2 regions of the Lysinibacillus sp. UBA5990 genome follow, and region 1 is predicted to be linked to the other one. Evidence: riboswitches for the same ligand, from Rfam matches in the RefSeq annotation. Region 1 holds a riboswitch; the other holds the start of a gene.
What was found. A riboswitch is a leader RNA that binds a small molecule or an ion and turns the genes downstream of it on or off. The one in region 1 is predicted to bind cyclic di-AMP.
Positions count from the first base shown of each region.

Region 2: another riboswitch for cyclic di-AMP. It lies ahead of B3D94_RS09790 (TrkH family potassium uptake protein); the one in region 1 lies ahead of B3D94_RS06775 (APC family permease).

Region 1 is NZ_DJAY01000010.1:9,014-17,476, reverse strand. Features, by position in the region: gene B3D94_RS06775 (APC family permease) at 1-1,458, opposite strand, end outside; cyclic di-AMP (ydaO/yuaA leader) riboswitch at 1,578-1,727, opposite strand; gene B3D94_RS06770 (PepSY domain-containing protein) at 1,941-2,459, opposite strand; gene B3D94_RS06765 (PepSY domain-containing protein) at 2,552-3,217, opposite strand; gene B3D94_RS06760 (HAMP domain-containing sensor histidine kinase) at 3,214-4,509, opposite strand; gene B3D94_RS06755 (response regulator transcription factor) at 4,506-5,195, opposite strand; gene B3D94_RS06750 (Nramp family divalent metal transporter) at 5,410-6,675, shown strand; gene B3D94_RS06745 (ABC transporter permease) at 7,290-7,979, opposite strand; gene B3D94_RS06740 (ABC transporter ATP-binding protein) at 7,972-8,463, opposite strand, start outside.
Region 2 is NZ_DJAY01000011.1:471,443-479,905, forward strand. Features, by position in the region: gene B3D94_RS09780 (manganese catalase family protein) at 1-109, shown strand, start outside; gene B3D94_RS09785 (potassium channel family protein) at 158-814, opposite strand; gene B3D94_RS09790 (TrkH family potassium uptake protein) at 841-2,178, opposite strand; cyclic di-AMP (ydaO/yuaA leader) riboswitch at 2,295-2,433, opposite strand; gene rpsU (30S ribosomal protein S21) at 2,641-2,814, shown strand; gene B3D94_RS09800 (NfeD family protein) at 3,118-4,446, shown strand; gene floA (flotillin-like protein FloA) at 4,450-5,454, shown strand; gene B3D94_RS09810 (hypothetical protein) at 5,480-5,959, shown strand; gene B3D94_RS09815 (hypothetical protein) at 6,016-6,276, shown strand; gene B3D94_RS09820 (sporulation protein YqfD) at 6,266-7,378, shown strand; gene B3D94_RS09825 (PhoH family protein) at 7,381-8,337, shown strand.

The sequences.
Region 1 (8,463 bases):
AACCACCTTCGTTATACCAGCTACTGGTACAATGAATACATTCCCTTCAATAGTAGCCACTTCCTCTTTACTCAATCTCAGCTGTTCTCCAACGGCTTGATAATGAAGCTTGATCCGATGAAATACAAAAATAATGATTGGTAAAAAGACAAACACTGGCCATACTTGAGGCAACTTCGTCACAAAAAACATCATCGCTACGATAAACGAAATGGCTGCACCAATTGTGTTGATCGTAAATTTTGCCATCCAGCCAGTAGGTTTTTCACGCCACCATTTTCGCATCATTCCCGTTTGCGCTAATGTAAACGGAATAAATACCCCAACAGCGTAGAGTGGAATTAAATGTTCTGTTGCCCCGTCAAATAATATGATTAAGACAATGGCTGCTAGCCCTAGCATCATAATGCCATTGGAATACCCTAGGCGATCCCCACGCATTTGGAATATTCTCGGGATAAATCCGTCTTTTGATAAATTAACAGCAAGTAGAGGAAATGCTGAATAGCCCGTATTTGCTGCAAGTACCAAAATCATCGCTGTTGTACCCTGTACTATATAATAAAAGAAATTTCGACCAACACTTGCTTCTGCTAGTTGGGAAACGACTGTCGCTTCCGAAGTGGGGGCAATTCCGTAAAAATAAGCTAAACTAACAATACCGATAAATAAAACCGCTAAAATTCCGCCCATTGCTAACAATGTTTTAGCAGCATTATTAGGGGCAGGATTTCTAAAATTAGGAATCGCATTTGAAATAGCTTCTACCCCTGTTAAAGCTGAGCTTCCTGACGCAAATGCCTTTAATAAAATAAATAAACTAATCCCTGCGACTGGTGTACCAATCTTTGGATGCAGCTCTGCCGGCACCTGACCTGTTGCAACATTATAGAGCCCCATCCCGATCAACACTAACATAACGACTACAAACAGATAGACTGGATACGCCAAAACAGAGGCGGACTCTGTTACACCACGTAAGTTCAAGATCGTTAAAAAAATCACAAAGATAATAGCAATTGGCACATTGTATGGGTGCAGACTTGGAAATGCCGATGTAATTGCGTCCGTCCCTGCTGATACACTTACCGCTACCGTTAAAATATAATCAACGAGCAATGAGCCACCTGCTACAAGACCCGCGTTCACACCTAAATTTTCCCTAGATACTACATAAGCGCCGCCCCCGTGTGGATAGGCGAATATAACCTGACGATATGATAAAGTCAGTGCCACCAATAGGACAACAACCCCTGCTGCAATCGGTAAAGAATACCAAAATGCTAATGTTCCCACAGTCATCAGGACAATTAATATTTGTTCCGGTCCATAGGCTACGGAAGACAAAGCATCGGACGATAATATTGCCAATGCCTTTGTTTTACTAAGCTTTTGTTCCCCTAACGCATCGGATCTTAATGGTTTGCCGATTACATAACGTTTAAATGAGGATTTCATCAATAAACACCTTCTAGTTTCTTAGATTGTGTTTCGCCTTCCTAAATGAGATCAAAAAACGCCTACAAGTCATCACTAAATAAGACTTGTAGACGCTCATCTGTCTGCCAAGCTCCAACTTTTCTGCTCTTAACGCTTACGAGGTTAGCTGTCGGATTCGGGCCTGAGTAGCCCTACCCTTCAAAAGAAGAGATTCACCCCAAGGATTGCTTATGCACTCCGTCTAAAATGGGTCCCCCGCGTCTAGTTTGCTTCAGCGATTTAGAAATTTGAAACTTTAATAATGATGTCATATTACGCCTGTCGATAAAAAAAGTAAAGAAGAAAATTTTTATTTTTTACAAGTGAAATACATAGACTTTTTGAAATACATTGTTAACATCCATGGTAGAAATTAATTTACCGGCGAACACCTAATTTAAAGGCATTTTACAACAAAAAAACCTTAAAAGTATGCTCTACTTTTAAGGCAACAACTATTATTAGTCTTCCATATCTTGTTCAAAGTCGACAATTTCTCCTGTAATCGAATCAACATCAACGTCATATTCATATTGGCCATTTTTTAACTCGATTTCATAGATACCATCATCTAATTTAATTTTTGTTACTGTACCCTTTGCTTTTGTTAGAGCCGCTTCAATAGCCTTTTCTTTACTTATAAGGTTAGTAGCAGTATTAGCGTTAACCCATTCATTATCATCGTCATCTTGACGCTCTTTCTTCTGCTTAAGTAATTTTCCAGTATAGGCATCTAATTTTAAATCATACTCTACTTTATCAGCATGCACCTCTACCTCATAAACAGAGCGATAGCGATTTTGATCTAGTTCAATATCTGCTACTGTCCCATCTACTACTGCTAATGCTTTCTTTTCGATTTCTTGCATGGATAGGATCTTTTTTTCTTGTGCACTTCCTGATAATAAAGTTGTCGAACCAATTGCCGCTCCAACACCAAGAGTCACCACTAATGCAGGAATCATAATTATTTTTTTCATGTTCATCTCTCCTTTGTTTTATCTGCTTTTAGCTTACCAAGCTAAGATGATAGAACTATAAGAGGAACATTAGAATTTCATGAGAAACTCGTTTAATCGTCCCATGAAACAGAAAGGACCTTTCCAGATACAGCATGAATTTGAAAAGTGGCCTCTTCATGCTCTGTTTCAATTTCAACTAAATAGTAACCGCCATCTGCCGTATCTTCAAAATCTACAGAGTCCACTTTCCCAGTTAATTGTTGCAACGCTATATCAATGGCTTGCTGTTCGGTAATAATATGGGGTTTTTCAGGCTGATTTAGTGGTTCTACATCTTTTTCAGATAACACTTCACCCGAATAGCCATCTACTGTTATATCTTTTTGCTTATGCTCCTTTTCAACACGTGCGGTATAAATGGTTTCAGTGAGCATGACGCTTTCTACATCACCATATTTTTCTTTTATCATTTTTCTTATTTGATTTTCTGTTAACAATAATTTACTTTGCCCTTTTTGCACCGTTAGATCAGAAACCTGCTGTGTTGTAGCATCAAGCATGGCTGTATATTTCAAATTCTCACGTGTAAATTGTATTTCAAATGAATTTCCACGCTTCTTTACTTCTGAAACTTGACCTTTGTAAATAGCTTCGATATGGTGTATGGCCTCCTCTTCACTGAGAGGCTCCTTTTGAAAATAGCGATTTTGAATAAACCACAGCACTCCACTACAAAGAAGGACAATCACAATAAGTATTAAAGCCCACTTTTTCATTGTTGCCCCTCCTTTGGTATACATAAGGTAAAACTTGAACCTTCTCCAACTGTACTTTCCACATCTATGGTGATGCCCAGTTGTCCAGCAAGATCATGTGCAATCGCAAGCCCTAAGCCAGAACCGCCTGTTTTACGATTACGATCCTCTGTGACGCGGTAAAAACGCTCAAACAAATGCGGAACATGCTCTGCAGGAATACCGACCCCAAAATCCTGAATCATCATTCGTACATGCTTAGTAGTTTCAGCTATGGAGATATGAACATCATCCTCACTATATTTCCTAGCATTATCAAGCAAAATAAAGAGTAACTGCTTCAAAATTTTTTCATCACTGTAGATAAATTGCGGTGCTTTTGCATCGACTATAAAAGTTCGATGATACGCCTGCTGCATTTGTGCAGCCACTTTATTTAGGAAGGGAGCCAGCTCTAGCTGTTCAATATGAATATCCATATGCTCATTATTTTTTGCTAGCTCTAACAATTGCAATACCATTTCATGCATACGAGAAGATTCATTTGCAATAGCCTGAAGTGATTCCTGCGTTACTTCACGGTTGTCAAAGCCCCGTCTTAAGAGTAACTTTGCATAGCTTTCGATAACAGTAATGGGCGTTTTTAATTCGTGAGAAGCATTTGAAACGAACTCTTGTTGCTTTTGATAGTGCTGTTCAAGCTTCTCCATCATCATATTGAACGTTCGATTAATTTTTGCTAATTCATCCCCACCTTTAGCAGGGGTGTCCATTTTTTCATATTTTCCCGTCAATGCACTTTTGCGCATTGTCGCATTTAAGCGTTCTAGAGGTAATAAAATTAGGCGACCAAGTGCCAAACTCGCTAAAAATATTGGGATAGTGGCAATAATGGACACGACAATCAAAATAGCCTTTAATAAATCCAGTGTGCTCTCTACTTCCTCCATGGATTGCTGTAAGGTGATACCCACAATTGTCCCATCTATCCAAATAGTAGGCATTGTATAGGTAATGGAAGTAACATCAGGCATGTCTAGGGTGGCCTGAACCTTCGTCTTCAAATTTTCTCCATCATAAACATAGATAGCACCACCAGCTGGCATATACGCTCTTAATACTTGCTGTAGGTTGGTTTGTGCATTCAACTGACTTAATGTTGAGCTTAAATCATTTGCTCGTGTATGAAGTTGACTATATTCCGTATTATAGGCAAATTTCTCGTACAAAAAGTAAATTCCACTATTGGTTGCCACTAAAATTACTAGCATTAACAAAGTGGTAAGTAGATGAATCTTTGTTTTAAGCTTCATGATTTATTTTCCTTTAACACATAACCTACACCTCGAACTGTTTGAATAATGGGTGTTGCATTAGCGATTTCAAGCTTTTGGCGCACATATCGAATATAGACATCCACAACATTTGTATCTCCGTAGTAATCAAAGCCCCATACAGTCTCTAATATTTGTTCCCTTGTGAGCACCTGCTTAGGATGCTTCATTAAATATAGCAATAAATCGTATTCTCTAGGAGTCAGTTGGATCTCCTTCCCATAATAAATAACTTCTCTTGTTTGCTCATTGATCGATAACTGTCCAAACGATACACCAACCTGTGTTGGACTAGCCTTTTGAGAAAACCGTAGTGCATTACGGATACGGGCCAGTAATTCTTCAATTTCAAAGGGCTTTGTCACATAATCATTAGCTCCCAAATCCAATCCCTTTACCTTATCCTCCACCTCACTTTTAGCAGTTAGCATAATAACTGGGGTTTGTGATTCTGTTGCGCGAATACGCTTTAGTACATCTATGCCACTCATTTCGGGTAACATAATATCCAGTAAGATTAAATCCCATTGCTGCTCACGATATTGCAATAAACCGTCTGCTCCTGTATGGGCCATCACCGCTTCATAGCCTTCAAATTGAAGCTCTAACTGGAGCACTCTCGCAATATTTTCTTCATCTTCTATAATTAAAATTCGATTGCTCATGTCGAATCAGTCCTTCACCTTTTCTTTTAATCGTAAACGATGCAAGCGGTGAAAGTCTAATTAGAAAATGATGAGAAATGTACATACTTATTTTTTTAAAATTTTAAGCAAAGCGCTTCCCTTTTTCTAATCCTAGCGTTAGAATACTATTATCTTATTTTCCTCTAGGAAACTTTATTTCTCAAACGATACTTTTTGAAATGAGGGAACAAATATGGTATACAAACAAGTCACAAAATCGTCTGCTGAGGCGGTTTTAGATGGAGATATAAAAGGTTGGCGACGGTTTTTACCTTTTCTTGGGCCTGCATTCATTGCAGCGGTCGCCTATATTGATCCTGGCAATTTTGCCACAAATATTACAGCTGGCTCTCAATATGGATACTTACTCCTTTGGGTAATAGCCTTTTCTAATTTAATGGCGGTACTCATCCAATCCTTATCTGCAAAGCTTGGTATTGCGACAGGAAAAAATTTACCTGAGGTGGCACGTGAACATTTTTCTAAAAAGACATCTATATTTCTTTGGATTCAGGCTGAATTAGTAATTATCGCCACCGACCTTGCTGAATTTATCGGGGCAGCATTAGGGCTTTATTTGTTATTTAATATCCCTATGCTTCCAGCAGCTATCATCACAGCGGTCGGATCATTTGCTATTCTAGAGCTTCAAAGAAGAGGATTCAGAGCCTTTGAGGCAGGCATTTCTGGCATGGTTTTAATTGTCGTATTAGCATTTGCCTTCCAAACATTTTTAGCTCAGCCAGAATGGGGCGAAGTAGCGTTTGGTATGTTCACACCTCAGTTTGAAGGGGTGGACTCATTACTATTAGCAACAGGTATTTTAGGTGCGACAGTCATGCCCCATGCTATTTACTTACATTCTTCTTTAACACAAAGTCGCATCATCGGTCGTAATGAAGAAGAAAAAAGACGAATCTTCCGTTTTGAATTTATTGATATTATCATCGCTATGATCATTGCTGGAGCCATCAATATGAGTATGCTCATTATTGCGGCAGCAGTTTTTCACACACAAGGGATTGTAGTAGAGGATTTAGATGTTGCCTATAACGGTTTAAAGGATGCTCTCGGCCCAATGGCCGCCGTATCCTTTGGTCTTGGTTTACTAATTGCTGGGCTAGCTAGCTCCTCTGTAGGGACATTAGCAGGTGACGTAGTGATGCAAGGCTTCATTCAACGAAAAATACCACTTTATTTACGGAGAGCCATTACGATGGTGCCTCCGTTAGCAATTATTGCATCCGGTGTAAATGCAACCCATGCGCTTGTTCTTAGTCAGGTTGTGTTATCTTTCGGTATTGCATTCGCCCTCGTCCCTCTCGTTATGTTTACAAGCAAACGAGACATTATGGGCGGTTTAGTGAACCACCGTATTACTACTATTTTAGGCTGGTTTGTAGTTGTAATTGTTGTGGCATTAAATATTTACTTACTAGGTGAAACAATATTTGGATGAAGTAGTGAATTAATACTAAAATTTAAATTAAGAGCATCATCAGCAAAAGGCATCGAGAAGAAAAATCTCGATGCCTTTTTGTTGATAATAATACCATTGAATATTACATGGTCCGGTTCACCCAAAAGGAAAACCATAAATAGACACATCTTGTGGGACAGCTAAAGCAGTGCAGAATTTACAGTTGATAATTCAGCAACAATGGTTGGAATTCTTAATTTCCTCGTTGAAATCACCTTAAAATAAATATAAGATTAATAAAACAAATATTTACTATTTTGTCATTTTTAATACAGGAGGTTTTTAATGCAATTTTATATACCTATAATTATTATGATTGTATTAATAGTTTTACAATGCCATAATGGCAAAAAAGGAAATCTGTTTTTAACTATTTTATTGGCCATTTCCTTTTCTATTTTAATTAAATTTCTATTATGGGAATCAAATTACTTATTTTTATTGCTCTACGTTAATTTTTTTCTATATTTAATAAGTTTAGTTACCTATTTTACAAGATCGACTATGTGAGTGTAACAACCGAGTAGCTTACTATCAAATTGCTATAATCATCATTCGATATCAACAAAACTTATGAGTACCTGGCCCTTTCATTAAACATCGACCTTCTCAATATTGCGGATAGCTAGGTAGGCAATACTAATACCTATGATTGCTAACGAGATTGGAATAATAATGATGTCATTCAATGTGAAGTTACCTGTATTGGATGAAGTCAATGATACGATTAGAATAGAAGAAATAATTGTTGCTGGAATAGAGTATTTTCTCATTCCGAAATATAATGGAATTAATGCCATCCCTGAGGCAGCAATTGCATTCATGAGTACAGATGGTATATGTTGCATGATTAAAGTATTAGATAAAACATCAGGAATTAAATCAAATTTATCGCTTACGATGCAAAAGATGGTTGTAATCAAGACATTTGAAACGATGATTGCACTAAAGGTAAAAAGCATGACAATCGCAAGCTTAGCAGCGATTAATTTCTTTCGGCTTACAGGATACATAAAGGCCAATGTGATTGTTTTAAACTTATATTCTCCGATAATCAGTTTAGCTATTAATGTAGCTGCAAAAATAATAAATACGGCTCTGACAAATGAATCGATGACACTTAAAGCCATTTCATAATTTGCAATATCAACTTCCCCTTCTACTTTAGAAATAAATAAAATCATAAACATAAATCCTAAAATAATAAAGTTAGCAAACATAGCACTTTTAAAATAGGAGCCTAAATGATATTTTTTCATTTCCAAACGCATTAAATTAAGCATGAACAATCCCTCCATTTATTAGCTTAAGGAAGTAATCCTCTAATGTGCTAGTTTTTTTGCTAATCTCCTCTATTTCAATATCATGTTCAATCAATGTTTTTGTTAGAACCTTTTGGGATACTGTCAAATCATAAATTCGTATAGAATTGTCATCCATCAGTTTGAAATTAGCCATTTTCAATTCACTTTCTAAAATAAAGGCTGCCTTCTTACCATCGTTTACGATCACTTCAATAAAGTCGGCTTGATTACGATTAATCGTATCCATCGTTACTTCAGTAATGAGCCTACCTTCCTTGATGACACCTATCGTATCGGCCAATTGTTCAATTTCCCCTAATATATGACTAGAGATAATGATCGTAATGCCATACTCCGTACAGAGCATTTTAAAAAGCTCTCTCAACTCTTTAATCCCAATGGGATCTAGTCCATTAATTGGCTCATCTAAAATTAGGAGCTCTGGCTTTGTAATAATAGCGCG
Region 2 (8,463 bases), on a different contig from region 1:
AAATGACAGTTTGAAGTTTTTACGGGAACGTGAAATTGTCCATTCTCAACGTTTTAGAGAGGCGGTAGAAATTTTAAAAGACGATAGAGATCAACAGAAGATCTTCTAAGAAAAAGTGGCTGGCTGTATCAAGGGGTCTTGAAACAGCCTTTTTGTGTTATTGTATGTTTGAAAAAAAAGCGAGTTCTTTTCGATGGCCAATCATCACTAAAATATCTTCCTGTTCCATGTTTTGCTCAGGGGAAGGGGAAATAATGATTTCTCCTTCTCGAACAATGGCAATAACACTAACGTTATATTTCGCACGCAAATCTAAATCTCGCAGATTTTGCCCAGCCATTTTTGAAGGGATCATAATTTCTTCTATACTATATTCCTTAGACAATTCGATATAATTCAGCATATTCGGAGACAATAGCTGATTCGCCACGCGCTCTCCCATATCTCGCTCAGGATAAATAATCCAATCAGCTCCTACTTTATCCAAAACTTGACCATGTCTTTTACCGAGGGCCTTAGCAATAACTTTTTTTATCCCTAGTTCTTTTAATAAAGATACCGTTAAAATACTTGACTGCATATCGTTACCTATAGCCACTATAACGCAATCAAAATTTCCAATACCAATAGAGGTTAAGGCCTTTTCTTCAGTTGTATCAGCTACTACAGCGTGGGTAACATAGGGCTCTGCATCCTCCACTCTTTCTTCGTTAATATCAATTCCTAAAATTTCTTGTCCAGCTTCATGTAGTCTACGAGCAACACTTGTTCCGAATCTTCCTAGGCCAATAACAGCATATTGTTTAATCGCCATAGCTATAACACACTCCTCTAATTTTGTTATCCAATCATAATATTGCCTTTAGGATGTCGAAAGGCTTCTGTTTTTCGACGTTTTGTAATAGCGAAAGCAATGGTTAATGGACCTAGTCTTCCGGCAAACATTGTTAAAATAATGAGAAGTCTACCAGTGGGGGATAACTCAGGTGTCAACCCCATCGAAAGACCGACAGTACCAAATGCAGAGGTTGCTTCAAATAAATACATCATGAAACTATGGCGTTCTTCAGTAATGCTTAGAATGATTGTCACAACAACAACGATAAGTACTCCACACATTGTGACAGTCAAAGCCTTTAAGATAGTTTCAGTGACAATTCTACGTTTAAATAAAATAACGTCTTCTTTCCCCCTGATTTGTGACCACATCGTAGCAACTAATACTGCGAAAGTTGTTATTTTTATACCACCTGCAGTGGAGCCAGGTCCAGCTCCAATAAACATTAAGAGAATTATTAAAAATAATGTAGAATGTGTTAAGTCACCAATAGCCAGTGTATTGGAACCTGCTGTTCTTGGTGTAACAGCTTGGTAAAAAGAGCCTAATACTTTGCCCCATTCAGTTAAAGGACCGAGTGTTTCATCATTTCTAAATTCAAACATCAATATCAAAATGGTAGCGCTAACCGTTAAAATAAATGTAGACGCTAAAACAATTTTTGTATGGACGGAAAGTCTTTTAGTAACTCGATATTCATATAGTTCATTCATGACAATAAATCCCAAGCCTCCAAATGTAATGAGAACGCAAATTGTTAAAACAACGAATGGGTCATCTACATAAGCTGTCATTCCGTTAAATCCGCCCATTAAATCAAAACCTGCGTTATTGAAATTGGAAATTGCATGGAAAAAACCGAAATAAACAGCTTTTCCTATAGGCATATCAAAAGAAAAACGAATAGATAAAATAAGACCACCAATCATTTCAATCAATGCTGTAAAGAGCAGTATTCTCTTTACTAATTTAACAAGGCCAGCAATGGAAATATTATTAAATGCTTCCTTAAGCAAAAGTCTTTCTTTTAAAGATATTTTTTTCCCAAGTAATAAAAATAACAATGTTGCAAATGTCATGAATCCTAAACCACCAATTTGGATTAAGAATAAAATGACTACTTCTCCGAAAACTGAAAATGTATCACCTGTATCGACAACAATTAATCCCGTTACACAAGTTGCTGATGTAGCGGTGAATAATGCATTTAAAAACGAAAGTCCTTTTCCATCTTCTGTTGAAAGAGGTATCGTTAAAAGAAAAGTTCCTATGATAATAATAAGTGCAAAGCCAAGTACAAGAATTTTTGGAGGATTTAATGTGTTTCTAAAAGTGTTCATCTTGTTCTCCTCTATAAGATGTAAAATAACTTGATTTTAAAAATGTATAAAAAAAGACCAACTAAAAAAGCATGTAAAAGGATAGGAGAAAATATGCTATAATGGTGGTCGAATAGGACCTCCTTCGCTTTAGCCGACGAAGTTAGCTGACGGGTAGGATGGCGAAAGAGTTTTCATCCTTTCTGCATTTGCAGAATTAACCCCAATATTTTGGGTCCTCCGTTCTCAATGTTTGAGATTTGGCCAGTATTAAATTGAATGTGAAAAATGCAATTATTTTTTTATTGTGAGCAAAATTTGATCATCTAATTCCAATTAGAAATAAAACCAAAAATTCACTTGATATTTTCGTACACTTTCTATTGACCATTATTAGACAATACGATATAATTTTTTAGTACACAACAGAAGGTGATTTGCCTAATTGTGTATTGACGTGTGTTCGGAGGGAGGGAAAGAGAGATGTCAAAAACTGTCGTTCGCAAAAACGAATCGCTTGAAGATGCTCTTCGCCGCTTCAAACGTACTGTATCAAAAAGTGGTACAATTCAAGAAGTTAGAAAGCGCGAGTTCTACGAAAAACCTAGCGTAAAACGTAAAAAGAAATCAGAAGCTGCACGTAAACGTAAGTGGTAATTTAATTTCCCATTAAAAATCCCTACGTTCATAACACGCAATCGTATGATTCACTGAGCAGACAAAGATATACCTGAAATTAATTACAGCTGTAATTAATTTCAGGTATTTTACATTGCTCATTTTACGTACATATGAGAAAGCCGGATGGATATCATATAGATTCATTCGGCTTTTTTGTGTAATACTAAGTAATATAAGCAACATGTACTTATAGTCGAAATAATTTTTTAGATTTGTGAAACTTTTTACATGTTCGACCGTATATACAGAGGAGAGGCATGTTAGAAGGGAGGGAAAAAGGTGCGAAAACGGAGAATCCTTAGTTACTTTCTAGTGATATGGATGACTTTTTTGTTAGCGTTTCCATTAACTTCGGCTTTTGCAAGCAGTAAGGTTTACCACGTTCCTATTCATAATGAAGTAGAGCGAGGGCTTCACGCATTTTTAGAACGAGCTTTTAATGAGGCTAAAGAAAACAATGCGAAAGCGATTATTTTAGATATACATACGCCTGGCGGATTTGTGAATGCAGCAAGTGATATCGCCATGCTTATGGATGCAACGGATATACGTACGATTGCTTTTATTAATAAGGATGCCCATTCAGCAGGTGCTTTTTTAGCCTTACATGCGGATGAAATCTACATGGTGCCCAATGGAACAATTGGTGCAGCAGCTGTCATTGATTCAGCTGGTAATGCAGCTGATTTGAAAGCAAATAGTGCATGGCTTGCTCAAATGTCGGCAGCAGCGGAAACGTCAGGTCGAGATCCTAAGTATGCTTTAGCAATGGCTGATTCGAGTTATGAATTGCCGGAGTACCGTGCGGAAGGAAAAAATCTATTAACGCTTTCAGCATCGGAGGCATTAAAAGTCGAATACTCAGAGGGTACCGTGAAAAATTTTCAGGAACTTTTAGAGAAAATAGACTTACAAGAGAGTGATGTCGTTCCAATCGAACCAACATTCTCTGAGAAATTGGCTCGTTTTATTACAAATCCAATCATTGTTCCAATTTTATTATCCATTGCAAGTCTAGGTCTTGTTATGGAACTCTATTCGCCAGGATTTGGAGTTCCAGGTACAATGGGATTATCAGCACTTGGATTATTTTTCTTTGGACACATGGTTGCGGGCTTTGCTGGCTATGAATCCTTATTGTTATTTATTATTGGTTTAGCACTTGTAGTTGCAGAGTTTTTTGTTCCTGGTGGAATTGTCGGTATTTTAGGTGGTGTGCTCATAATACTAAGTTTATTACTGGCAGGTGCAAATATTATGCAAATGATAGTAGCAATTCTCATTGCGCTTGTAATAGCGATTATAGGAATGGTGATTCTGATGAAATTTTTCGGGAAAAAACTGCATGTCTTAAACAGGCTGGTGTTAATGGATGCAACTACGACAGAAGAGGGCTATGTATCCAACGTCAATCGCACAGAATTGTTAGGAAAAGTAGGGACTACACTTACTCCATTACGTCCATCGGGTACAATGGTTCTTGGCAGTGAACGCATTGATGTTGTATCAGAGGGCGGCTATGTCGATGCAAATAAACATGTAGAAATTATTAAAGTTGAAGGCTCACGTATTGTCGTGAGACAAACAGAAAAAGAGATGGAGGAATAGAAAATGGGTTTTGATTTAGCATTAATTGGTCCTATAGCTGGATTGGTTATTTTATTCATTGTACTAGCGGTATTCTTTACCTTTGTACCAGTAGCGCTATGGATTTCTGCACTGGCTGCAGGTGTCCGTGTTAGCATTTTCACACTAATTGGGATGCGTTTACGTCGTGTAATTCCGTCTCGAATTGTAAATCCGTTGATTAAAGCACATAAAGCAGGTTTACCTGTAACGATTAATCAGCTTGAGAGTCACTATTTAGCGGGTGGTAATGTAGACCGTGTTGTCAATGCGTTAATCGCAGCCCATCGTGCAAATATCGAGTTAACATTTGAACGTTGTGCGGCAATTGATTTAGCGGGGCGTGATGTATTAGAAGCTGTACAAATGTCTGTTAACCCAAAAGTCATTGAAACACCATTTATTGCAGGTGTTGCTATGAACGGGATTGAAGTAAAAGCGAAGGCACGTATTACAGTGCGCGCAAACATTGAACGTTTAGTCGGTGGTGCTGGTGAAGAAACGGTTATTGCTCGTGTAGGTGAAGGGATCGTTTCTACAATTGGTAGCGCTTCTAGTCATACGACAGTTCTTGAAAATCCAGATATGATTTCACAAACAGTTTTATCAAAAGGTTTGGATTCAGGGACAGCCTTTGAAATCTTATCCATTGACATTGCCGATGTAGATATTGGTAAAAACATTGGGGCAGAATTACAAATTGAGCAAGCGCAGGCAGATAAAAACATTGCCCAGGCAAAAGCTGAGGAACGTCGTGCAATGGCTGTAGCGAATGAGCAAGAAATGATTGCTCGTGTTCAAGAGATGAAAGCGAAAGTAGTAGAAGCTGAAGCAGAAGTACCTCAAGCGATGGCGGAAGCATTACGCTCAGGTAATCTTGGTATTATGGATTACATGAACTATCGTAACATTCAAGCTGATACGGCTATGCGTGATTCCATTTCAAAAGTAAGCAACGATAAACCAGAAACAAATGAACCAAATGTTTAATAACGGAAAGGAGCGGAACTAACATATGGAACAATTAATTATTTTTGCAATAATTGCCATAGTCAGCTCTATTTTCGGAAAATCAAAAAATAAAAAACCACAAAAACCGATGCCTCCTTTTAATAATAAGGATACACGTGTAGAGTCACCTATTCAGGAAGAAACTCCGCAACGTCATCAAAGACCACAAAGTTTTGAAGATTTTGCTCGAGAATTTATTGGGGATTGGATTCCAGAAAATGAAAAGGTTCAAGAGACTAAAAAATATGTTGAGGAACAAGTGAAGAAGGAAGTCCCAAGCTATGTTGCGCCACCTGTCATTCCAGCTGATGTGCCACACCGCTCGTCTATCCGCGAGCAAAAAGGACGCTTAGCAGCTGGGAAAGAAGAAGTGAAAGCAACTGGGACTCATTCTCCTTTCCGAGTTCCGCAATCTAAAAATGCTCTCATGCAGGCTGTGGTAATGGCTGAAATATTAGGTCCTCCAAAAGCAAAAAGAAAATAACTAGCATGTCCTCCTTTTTCGATGCATATATTGCCGAAGAAGGAGGCATTTTTTTTATGAAAAAATTATTTCAATTAACGCCACTACTTGAATTGTCCGAATATGAATCATTAAAAATCATTGGACCTTACCGTTTTATTCATGCAGATGCAACGACATGTTCGTTTGCTTATGCAGATTATCATATTACTGTTACTGCGGATTTGGTGAAGATTCATGCACTAAAAGAAGAAATGCTTCATCTCTCTGTTGAAAACTTACAAGAGATTCATATGAAAATGACAAAGAATATGGGTGTGAGCAAAAATGTGGAATAATCGGCCAATCATTATACGTATAAAGCGTCATGAAAATGTTCATCCTTTTATTCAAGCATTGCACGCACAACATGTTCCATTAAAGCGTGTTGTCTTTAGAGAACAAGAGGTTTCATTTGAAACAACGATGCATCATTTGCCAAAAATTCGCCGTATAAGAAGAGGTTTTCGCTTGAAAATGGCTGTTTTTTATGCGGATGAGCTGCAAGTTTTCCGAGCTCAGGTTTGGACTTTGCTTGGTTTGGCTTTGATGATTGCCATCCCAATACTTGGTGCGCAAGTGATTTGGAAAGTAGACATAGATGCAGCGACACCTGAATTGGAGCAGCGCTTAGGTAAAACCTTTCATGATACCTTTCAATTAGAAACACCACTTTCTAAAAAAAATTTACCTTCTAATACTGTTATACGCCAAAAGCTATTAGAACAGCATCGAGAGCTCTCATGGGTGCATATTGAAAAAAATGGAGGACGCGTGGTACTAAGACCACAGGAATCGCCTAAACAAACGAAGCAGACAAATGAAAAATTGGCATCTCAATTAGTAGCAACTAAAAGCGGTATTATTACTCACTTTGATATCCAAAATGGGGAGCGGAAAATTTCAATTAATGATACGGCCTATGAGGGGGATGTCCTTGTTAGTGGAGTGATTGAAAGTGGAACAAATCATGTCTTTGTTGGCGCAAAGGGTGAGGTTTTTGCAGACTATTGGCTAGAATGTACATTTAAAATTCCTACAAAGATTACAATGGAAACCTTGCAACAAAAGCAATGGCGAGTATTGGTGAAAGGTATTCATCAAGAAAAAGTTGATTATGTGCAAAAAAAGGATTTACCGAATTGGCTAGACCCTTATGTTTCAATTGTGGAGGAACAGCAAACGAAAACTATGCAGGTGGAGCTTGATGAATCGAAAATCGAGTCTTTACTCATCCCACTCCTGCATGAAAAAGTAATACGTTCGTTACCTGCAAAATCCATCATCAAAAAAGAAAACCTTTTACAGGCAAAGTGGGGTAATGGTACAGTTGAAGGGAAAGTTCTATTTTTAGTCAATGAAAACATTGCAAGTCCAATACATGGCCTACAAGGAGAATGATTATGTCAGAACAGTTAACTGTATTACAAGTGGATAATCCAAACGAAGCGGTTATGCTACTCGGAATTTCCGATGCAAATATGAAGCTGGTTGAGGAAGCACTTAATGTTCATATCATTACCCGTGGTGAACAAATTCAACTTGCGGGTGAAGAAAGTGCTAAGGAACAGGCAACATTTCTGCTGCATGCATTATTGAAGGTCATTCGCAAAGGTATTAATATTGATCAGCGTGATGTATCTACAGCTATTGAAATGACTCAAAAAGGTACCATTGAATATTTTGCAGAACTTTATGATGAAGAAATAGCACGCACGACAAAAGGTAAACCGATTCGTGCAAAAACAATTGGTCAAAGAGAATACATACAAGCAATCCGTCATAAAGACGTTGTTTTTGGTATTGGTCCAGCCGGTACTGGGAAAACGTATTTAGCGGTAGTCATGGCAACGCAGGCACTTAAAAATGGGCATGTCAAGCGCATTATTTTAACTCGTCCAGCTGTTGAAGCAGGTGAGTCTCTAGGCTTCCTTCCTGGTGATTTAAAGGAAAAGGTAGATCCTTATTTAAGACCTCTCTATGACGCCTTAAACGACATCTACGGTGCTGAACAGACGCAACGGTTGATTGAACGTGGAACTATTGAAATTGCACCATTGGCTTATATGCGTGGCCGTACATTAGATGATGCTTTCGTTATTTTAGATGAAGCACAAAATACAACTCATCAACAAATGAAAATGTTTTTAACACGACTAGGCTTTGGTTCGAAAATGGTAATTACAGGTGATAAAACACAAATTGATTTGCCTAAAAATACGGAGTCTGGCTTGATCGTAGCAGAACGCACATTAAAATATGTAAAATCAATCCATTTCCAAGTGTTAGAACAGGGTGATGTTGTCCGTCACCCAATAGTAGCCAAAATCATTCAAGCCTACGAAGAACAGCAACTTTAGAATTTCTGCTCCGAAAGCAAAGCGACAGGGGCAATAGGGTTTAAAAAAGTCCGCCCTGTGAATGAGAATTAAAAAAATGGTCAAAAAATGGAAAAAAATGTGACAGCTATACAAATTTGTATAGCT